4 regions of the Streptomyces sp. NPDC048211 genome follow, and region 2 is predicted to be linked to each of the others. Evidence: riboswitches for the same ligand, from Rfam matches in the RefSeq annotation. Region 2 holds a riboswitch; each other region holds the start of a gene.
What was found. A riboswitch is a leader RNA that binds a small molecule or an ion and turns the genes downstream of it on or off. The one in region 2 is predicted to bind S-adenosylmethionine.
Positions count from the first base shown of each region.

Region 1: linked by a shared signal. The riboswitch ahead of ACGFZA_RS21780 (putative leader peptide) and the one ahead of ACGFZA_RS19275 (aminotransferase class V-fold PLP-dependent enzyme) in region 2 are both predicted to bind S-adenosylmethionine.
Region 3: linked by a shared signal. The riboswitch ahead of thrC (threonine synthase) and the one ahead of ACGFZA_RS19275 (aminotransferase class V-fold PLP-dependent enzyme) in region 2 are both predicted to bind S-adenosylmethionine.
Region 4: linked by a shared signal. The riboswitch ahead of ACGFZA_RS21155 (putative leader peptide) and the one ahead of ACGFZA_RS19275 (aminotransferase class V-fold PLP-dependent enzyme) in region 2 are both predicted to bind S-adenosylmethionine.

Region 1 covers NZ_JBIDAD010000005.1:496,191-498,383, forward strand. Annotated here, with positions in the region: gene ACGFZA_RS21775 (glutathione S-transferase C-terminal domain-containing protein) at 1-711, opposite strand, end outside; gene ACGFZA_RS21780 (putative leader peptide) at 899-1,024, opposite strand; SAM riboswitch class IV at 1,002-1,146, opposite strand; gene ACGFZA_RS21785 (N-acetylmuramoyl-L-alanine amidase) at 1,254-1,844, opposite strand; gene ACGFZA_RS21790 (esterase-like activity of phytase family protein) at 2,156-2,193, opposite strand, start outside.
Region 2 covers NZ_JBIDAD010000004.1:676,203-678,395, reverse strand. Annotated here, with positions in the region: gene ACGFZA_RS19275 (aminotransferase class V-fold PLP-dependent enzyme) at 1-1,223, opposite strand, end outside; SAM riboswitch class IV at 1,397-1,514, opposite strand; gene trpD (anthranilate phosphoribosyltransferase) at 1,605-2,193, opposite strand, start outside.
Region 3 covers NZ_JBIDAD010000013.1:49,727-51,919, forward strand. Annotated here, with positions in the region: gene thrC (threonine synthase) at 1-1,208, opposite strand, end outside; SAM riboswitch class I at 1,226-1,352, opposite strand; gene ACGFZA_RS34955 (glucosyl-3-phosphoglycerate synthase) at 1,506-2,193, shown strand, end outside.
Region 4 covers NZ_JBIDAD010000005.1:342,433-344,625, forward strand. Annotated here, with positions in the region: gene ACGFZA_RS21150 (sugar ABC transporter permease) at 1-865, shown strand, start outside; SAM riboswitch class IV at 1,147-1,259, shown strand; gene ACGFZA_RS21155 (putative leader peptide) at 1,299-1,415, shown strand; gene ACGFZA_RS21160 (LLM class flavin-dependent oxidoreductase) at 1,489-2,193, shown strand, end outside.

The DNA of each region.
Region 1 (2,193 bases), on a different contig from region 2:
CCGCGGATACGCGGACAGGGAACCGGCCGTGCCCGGATGGACGAGCGCTACCCACAGGTCCACGTCGGCGGCCGTCAGCTCCGCACCCAACGCATACGGCTGCAAGGAGAGATGGCGCTCCATCAGGTCGAGCGCCGCCGTCCGTTCCGCTGCCGCGGCGGACGGTGTCACGTTCCGCTCCAGCAGATCGCGCAGGCTTTCGATGTCCGCCGCGAGCGACGGCGGGTGGAGTGCGGAAGGGCGCGCCTCGTCGTGCCCGGACAGCAGCCCCGCGAGGTCGCGGAGGATGTCGGGCGTGTGGTTGCTGACGATGCGGCCGCTCCAGCGGTCGCACAGCGCGGGAGCCGTCAGCGGTCCGTCGTAGTGGAGCACCGTGGCCTCGTACGCCCTGCGCAGCGAGGCGAAGCCCTCGGGGGTCCCTGCCGGGTGGGTCAGGAGCGTGGTGGCGACCGAGTCCTTCACGCCGAGGAGGCCGAGTGTGATGGAGATGCGCAGCGAACGCGGACAGCTCGCCGACAGGAACAGTTCATAGCGGTGCGGCGCCGGATAGAAGCCGCCGGCGAGGCCGACGCCGATCCGGCTGTGGAAGCGGGGGGACGGAACGCCCGACGAGGGGCGCAGGCCTGCGGCGCGGGAAGCGGAGGCGGACGAAGCGGTGCCGTACTTCGGCGAGCTGCCTGTACTGGAACCGCGCGAAGCTGTCTCGGGCATGACTCTCCCTATGGGGATCCCTGAGGGGAACGACGAAGCCACCGCCGCCTTGTGGGCACCGGCGGCCGGATACGGAACGAGTGCGCCTGCGTACCGGTCCGGACCGGGAGGACCCGTCGGGGCCCGGTGCGATCACGCCGGGACGAGGAGTCCGGCAGACCGGACCGGGACGGGTCCGGGGCGCGGACTAGTAAGCGCTGGAGACGCGCAGGAGATCGATGTGCAAGCGCCTCGTCAAGCCGTTCCTGGGCAATTCCCACCGGTCCCGCCATCGGGGCTCGCGAGACGCGAGACCGCGCTTGCCCTGTCGCACCAACAGGACCCGGTCGTCACCCGGGGCACCCCATCGCGGTGGAAGGGTTGCCTGTCAGCGGGCCGGGGCCGATGACCGCACGAACGGGAGATCCCGCCCGGGCAGCGCTGACAATCGTGACCGTCCACGTCAGTTTCGGTGCGCCCGGAGGCGCCGTCAAGAAGGCGGGACGAGCCGTCTCGCCTGATGGTCACCGGGCGCCGGGACTCCCCTCGGGCCGGGCCCCGGCTCAGCCCGCGCCCAGCAGGTTGACCAGACGGATGTAGCGGACCCAGTCCCAGTGCGGACCCGGATCCGTGTGATCCGTGCCGGGGACCTGTACATGGCCGAGGATGTGCGCGCGGTCCTTGGGGATGCCGTAGCGGTCGCACACCGAGGCGGTCAGCAGCGCCGACTTCTCGTACATGGCGTCGGTGAAGTACGAGGGCTGGTCCACATAGCCCTCGTGCTCGATGCCGATGCTGCGGGTGTTGTAGTCCCAGTTCCCCGCGTGCCAGGCGATGTCCTTCTCCCGCACGCACTGGTCGATGTACCCGTCCGCCGAGCGCACCACGTAGTGCGCGGACACCTGTTTCGCCGGATTCTGGAAGATCGCCACGGCGTCCGAGAAGGTCTCCTGGGTGACATGGATGATCACGTACTGCACCGGATATGCCGAAGGCCGCGTCGAGACGGTGTAGTTGGACGTCGAAGCCGGAACCCAGTGGGCGGCCGGGTAGTCCGTCGTGCCGGCCGTCGCCGCGGTGGCGCGGACGGAGGCGGGCAGCAGGGCCGCCGCAGCCGTCGCCGCCGCGCCCTGAAGGATCCTTCTGCGGTCCATGCGTACTCCTGAGTGTGGGGGAGGGGGCAGCGGGACGCTCCGGAACGGACCTCACGCAGCCCTGCGGCATCGCGCGGGATGCCGGTACCCGAATCCCCGGCATCCCGTGACTCCCTCGCGTCCGGTGACCGGGAGGTGACGTCCGATGTACGACCGAGCGGAGTGCGCGCCCCACCGTACGGGCGCCGGGCGAGTGGCGGAAGACGGCGTCAGCCCGAAATCGAGCTGAGGCGGAGTGAGTTGAGGAGGATACGGGTCCTGCGCCCGGACCGCCGGGCGATGGCGCACGGCGGCCCGGGAGCGTCCGCCCGTCAGTGGGTGAGCGGGCGCGGCAGCTTCAGGAGCGTCA
Region 2 (2,193 bases):
TTGAGGGACTTCTGGCCCGGCTCCGCCTCCGGCGCGCCGCACTCCCCGACGTCCTGCGGGTCGCTGCCGAGCAGGGTGCGCACGAGGGGGTGGGCGCAGAAGAGTCCGTCGCGCACGCCGATGCCGTACTCGGCGGAGAGCGCCGCGGCGAAGTGCGAGCTGTTCCAGCCCTCCACCACGAAGGAGATCACGCCGACGCGCGGGGCGTCGTCGCCGAACAGCGAGAGCACCTTGACCTGGGGGACCTCGGCGAGTCCCGCGCGGACCGCGGTGACGAGCTGCTGCTCCCGGGCCACCAGGCTGTCGAATCCGGCCTCGGTGAGCGCCTTGCAGGCGGAGGCGATGGAGTATACGCCGATGACGTTGGGGGAACCGGCCTCGTGGCGGGCCGCGGTGGTGTGCCACGCGACATCCACTCCGCCGTCGGCGCGCCGGGCGACTGTACGGGAGGCACCGCCCCCGGCCAGGTAGGGCTCGGCGTCGCGCAGCCAGTCGGAGCGGCCGGCGAGGACGCCCGAGCCGAACGGCGCGTACAGCTTGTGGCCGGAGAAGGCGACCCAGTCGACGTCCAGCTCGGCGATGTCGACGGGGTGGTGCGGGGCGAGCTGGGCGGCGTCCAGCACGATCCGGGCGCCGTGGGCGTGCGCGGCGGCGGCGAGCTCCTTGACCGGCCACAGTTCGCCGGTGACGTTGGAGGCGCCGGTGACGCAGACCAGCGCGGGGCCGTAGGGGTCGCGGCCGGCGAGGGCCCGCTCCAGCGTCGCCACGGCCTCGTCCGGGGTGCGGGGGGCGTTCAGGTAGGTCACGCGGGCGTCGCGCCAGGGCAGCAGCGAGGCGTGGTGCTCGGTCTCGAAGACGAACACCTGGCAGTCGGCGGGCAGCGCGGCGGCGAGCAGGTTGAGCGAGTCGGTGGTGGACCGGGTGAAGATCACCTGGTCCTCGGCGCGGCAGCCGAGGAACTCCGCGACGGTCACGCGGCTGGCCTCGAAGAGGTCCGTGGAGAGCTGCGAGAGGTAGCCGGCGCCGCGGTGGACGCTGCCGTAGTACGGCGCGTACGCGGCCACGTCGTCCCACACCCGCTGCAGGGCCGGAGCGCTGGCGGCGTAGTCCAGCGCGGCGTAGGTGACCTCACCGCCGGTGACCAGCGGAACCGTCACATCCTTGCCCAGAACGGGCAGAGGGGCACAAAGGGACTGGTCGGCGGCAGCGGTGAAGACAGACATGACGAACTCCCGTAACAGGCAGGCGAATTCCGCGTGCCTGCGGGTACGCGGCAGCACGGAGGGAAGAAAGAGGGTGTGCGGAGTAGGGCCGAAAAGCCCTATCGCATTCGCGTGCTCACAAGAGGCTCCCTGAGGACCAGGACCCCACGGGTGGACATCTCACGATGTCGAGGGGTCCGCGCTTGCCGCAGACCTCGCTGCCTGCGGCCTGGTCTTCACCCGGGGCACCCCGCCACGGACGGAGGGTTGCCGGACAGCGGGCCGGGGCCGTAGTCGCTGTCACTCATGACCTGCGCAGCATCTTGCCATACGGAGCGGAACGCGCAAGGCGCAGTCCATGATCTGGACTGCGCCCTGCCTCACATTCCGTACGCCGGCCCCTCAGGCGTTGCTGGCCACGACCCATCTCTCCAGCGCCCGGCCTGCCGCGCCCGAGTCGATGGACTCGGCGGCCTTGGCCATCCCCGCGGTGAGCTGCTCGACGAGCGTGCCCTCCCCCGGGTCCAGGGCGACGAGCGCCGCCGCCGAGTTGAGCAGCACCGCGTCCCGTACGGGGCCCGTCTCGCCGGCGAGCAGCCGGCGGGCCACATCGGCGTTGTACGAGGCGTCGGCGCCCCGCAGCGCCTCGACCGGCACCAGGTCGATGCCGACGTCGCGCGGGTCGAAGGCCTCCTCGCGCACCACGCCGTCCCTGGCGACCCAGACGCGGGAGGTCGCGGTGGTGGTCAGCTCGTCCAGGCCGTCGTCGCCCCGGAAGACCAGGGAGGAGTTGCCGCGCTCGGCGAGGACGCCCGCGACGATGGGCGCCATCCGCAGGTCGGCGACGCCGATCGCCTGCGAGCGCACCTTGGCCGGGTTGGTGAGCGGCCCGAGGATGTTGAACGTGGTCGGCGCGCCGAGCTCGGACCGGGCCTTCGCCGCGTACCGCAGGGCGGGGTGGAACTTCACGGCGAAGCAGAAGGTGATGCCC
Region 3 (2,193 bases), on a different contig from region 2:
TCCAGCGTCTTGAGGCCGTCTCCGGTGTTCAGGACGACGGTGGTGAGCGACGGGTCCAGCAGGCCGGCCTCGATCAGCTTCTTCGTCACGCCGACCGTCACCCCGCCCGCCGTCTCGGCGAAGATGCCCTCGGTGCGGGCCAGCAGCTTGATCGCGTCGACGACCTGCTCGTCGTTGACGTCCTCGACGGCGCCACCGGTGCGGCGGGCGATGTCCAGGACGTACGGGCCGTCGGCCGGGTTGCCGATCGCCAGGGACTTGGCGATCGTGTTCGGCTTCTGCGGCCGCACCACGTCGTGGCCGGCCTTGAAGGCGGCGGAGACCGGGGAGCAGCCCTCGGCCTGGGCGCCGAAGATCTTGTACGGCTTGTCCTCGACCAGACCGAGCTTGATCAGCTCCTGGAGCCCCTTGTCGATCTTCGTCAGCTGGGAGCCGGACGCGATCGGGATGACGATCTGGTCGGGCAGCTGCCAGCCGAGCTGCTCGCAGATCTCGTAGGCGAGGGTCTTGGAGCCTTCGCCGTAGTACGGGCGCAGGTTGACGTTGACGAAGCCCCAGCCCTCGCCGAGCGGGTCACCGATGAGCTCGGAGCAGAAGCGGTTGACGTCGTCGTAGTTGCCCTCGATGCCGACCAGCTCACCGCCGTACACCGCGGCCATGACGACCTTGCCCTGTTCCAGGTCGTGCGGGATGAACACGCACGAGCGCAGGCCGGCACGGGCGGCGGCGGCGCCCACGGCGCCGGCCAGGTTGCCGGTGGAGGAGCAGGACAGGGTGGTGAATCCGAAGGCGCGGGCGGCCTCGACGGCGATCGCAACGACGCGGTCCTTGAAGGAGTGCGTCGGGTTGCCGGAGTCGTCCTTGACGTACAGGCCGCCGGTGACGCCCAGCTCGCGGGCGAGGTTGTCGGCCTTGACCAGCTTGGTGAAGCCGGGGTTGATGTTGGGCTTGTCCGCGACATCGGAGGGAACCGGCAGCAGCGGCGCGTAGCGCCAGATGTTGTTGGGTCCGGCCTCGATGCGCTTCTTCAGCTCGTCCGGGGAGCCGCTCGGCAGGTCGTACGCCACTTCGAGCGGCCCGAAACAGGACGCGCAGGCGAAAAGGGGACCGAGTGCGAAGCGTTCTCCGCATTCGCGGCAGGAAAGCGCCGCGGCGGGACCGAGGTCCAGGGAAGATTCAGTGTTTGCTGCAACAGTCTCAACAGCCATGATGGCGAGGCCCTTTCTCCTCATCTTCCTCGCGACGCATTTCGTCACGAGACGGAATTGGCACCTTCCCCACCTGACCTCGCGGTCGGCGGGAGGGTTGCCGGGACTTCAACGGGCCGTTCCCTCTGTCCCTCTGGATGAGCGCTGTGGCACTGGACCATGGATCCAGGCGTTTATCGGCGGACGGACCCCGGCATGCGACGGCCATCTGCGTTGTTCAAGACTGTAACCGAAGCACCGGACTGTTGAGATAGTCGTCCGAACCGCGAGATGGATCACATACAGGGAGTATCGACCGTGCTGGAAGAGGTCGAACGCTGGCTGACCAGGCGTTCCTGGTCAGCCGCCGACCGTCCGCTGGACCGTCTGCTGCACGCCCGAAACGGTGCGAACGGGCCGAGCGTGAGCGTGGTGCTGCCCGCACTGAACGAGGCGGAGACGGTCGGTGACATCGTCGCGACGATCCGGCGCGAGCTCATGGAGAAGGTCCGGCTGGTCGACGAGCTCGTGGTGATCGACTCCGGTTCGACGGACGCCACCACCGAGGTCGCCCGCCGCGCCGGCGCCCGGGTCGTCCACCGCGACGCGATCCTTCCGCGCGTCCCCGCCGTCCCCGGCAAGGGCGAGGTGCTCTGGCGGTCGCTCCTGGTGACCGGCGGTGACATCGTCTGCTTCATCGACGCGGACCTGAAGGACTTCTCGGCGGACTTCGTCTCCGGCATCGTCGGGCCGCTGCTGACCGACCCGGACGTGCAGTTCGTCAAGGCGATGTACGACCGCCCCCTCGGCAAGAGCGCGGGGCAGGGCGGTCGCGTGACCGAGCTGGTGGCCCGGCCGCTGCTCAATCTGCACTGGCCGCAGCTGGCCGGCTTCGTCCAGCCGCTGGGCGGCGAGTACGCCGTGCGCCGCTCGCTCCTGGAGCGGCTGCCCTTCCCGGTCGGTTACGGAGTGGAGCTGGGCCTGCTCGTCGACGCCCTGCACACGG
Region 4 (2,193 bases), on a different contig from region 2:
CGTGCTGGGCGGAGCGGCCGTCGGCCTCATCCAGGGCTTCTTCTTCGCGAAGGTCGGAGTACCCGCCTTCGTCGTCACCCTGGCCGGCAACCTCGCCTGGAACGGACTGATGCTCCAGGTGCTGGGCGCCGACGGAACGGTCAACATCCCCGCCGACAGCGTCGTCGCCGAGATCTACTCGACCATCTACCACAGCCCGGCCGCCGCCTACGCGACCGCGGCCGTCGGGGTCGGACTGTTCCTGACCGCCTCCCTCCTGGACGCGGCCCGCCGCAGGGCCGCCAGAGTGCCGTCCCGCCCGGTCGCCGAGATCCTGCTGCGCGCGGTCGTCATCGCCGCCATCGCCTTCGTCACCGCGTACATCCTCAACCGGTACCAGGGCCTCCCGCTGGCCCTCCTGATCTTCCTGATCGTGCTGGTGGTCCTGGACTTCGTGCTGCGCCGCACCACGTACGGACGCAAGGTCTTCGCGGTCGGCGGCAACTCCGAGGGTGCGCGGCGGGCCGGCATCAGTGTGCCCTTCGTCCGGATGTCCGTCTTCTCGATCGCCGGCACCATGGCGGGCGTCGGAGGCCTCTTCCTCGCCGGGCAGATCCAGTCGGCGAGCCAGACCTCGGGCGGCGGCAACCTGCTGATGAACGTCATCGCGGCCGCCGTGATCGGCGGCACGAGCCTGTTCGGCGGGCGGGGTTCCGTCTGGTCGGCCCTGCTCGGAGCCCTGGTGATCGGGTCCATCCAGTCCGGGATGAACATCATGGGGGTGAGCAACGCGGTCCAGTTCATGATCACGGGAGCGGTTCTGCTGGCGGCCGTGGTCGTCGACTCGCTGTCCCGCAGGAGCCAGAAGGCCGCGGGGCGTGCGTGATCCGTACGCGTGCGAGGCCCCACGAGTGCTGTCCCGTGCCGGGGAACAGAGCGCGCAAGATCAGTACGCGTGCGCGCTCCACGAGTGCTGTCCCGTGCCGGGGAACAGAGCGCGCAAGATCAGTACGCGTGCGCGTCCCGCAAGTGCCGTTCCGTGCCGGGGAACAGAGCGCGCGGTCGCGTTGTTCTGCGCCATGGCAGTGCCCGCACGACCCGTGTGTGCGCGACCATGATCTACCGGGGCATTGCGTGGCGCTGTCGGCACGCGTAGCGTTCCGGACAGGTCATGAGTGTCAGCGACAAGCCCTGGCTTGCTGACCGGCAACCCTCCTGCGCGGCGGGGTGCTCCAGGTGACGACCAGGCGGGGCCCGTCCGGGTTCCGCAAGCGCGAGGCCCCCGGGCCCGCCGAGCCGGAAGAGCGGAGGCCACGGTCATGCCACCGGTGTCCCACCCGTTCGTCAGGGTGCTCGCCCCGCGCCGCCGCGTTCATCTGTACTCCCGGCCGCACATCGACCTCCAGCGCGTGGCCGGCGCGCTCTGTTGTTCCTGACCCGTACCCGCGACGCCGAACCTCCCGACGAGGCCCGGCGATCACCCACGGTCGATCAGGAAGGCACCCTTTCGTGTCCGCATCGTCATTGCCGCACCCTCCCCTGTCCACGTCCCCGCTCCACCTAGCCGTCGCCCTCAACGGCGCGGGCTGGCACCCCGCCGCATGGCGCGAGCCGGAGGCCCGTCCCGGAGAACTGCTCACCGCCGCCTACTGGACCGACACCGTCCAGGAGGCCGAACGCGGCCTGATCGACTTCGTGACGATCGAGGACGCGCTCGGCCTCCAGTCCTCGCGGTTCACGGAGCCGGACGGACGTACCGACCAGGAGCGCGGGCGCCTCGACGCGGTACTCATCGCCGCCCGAGTGGCCCCGCTGACCCGGCACATCGGACTCGTCCCCACCGTGATCACCACGCACACCGAGCCCTTCCACATCTCCAAGGCGATCGCCACCCTCGACTACGTGAGCACCGGCCGGGCCGGTCTGCGGGTCCAGGTGTCGGCCCGGAGCCACGAAGCGGCCCACTTCGGCCGCCGGACGTTTCCGCGCTTCCGCGTCGAGGACCTGGACACCCCGGCCGTACGCGACCTGACCGCCGAACTCTTCGAGGAGGCCGCCGACTACGTCGAGGCGGTACGTCGCCTCTGGGACAGCTGGGAGGACGACGCGGAGATCCGCGACGTCGCCACCGGCCGCTTCATCGACCGCGACAAGCTGCACTACATCGACTTCGAGGGAGCGCACTTCAGCGTCAAGGGCCCCTCGATCACCCCC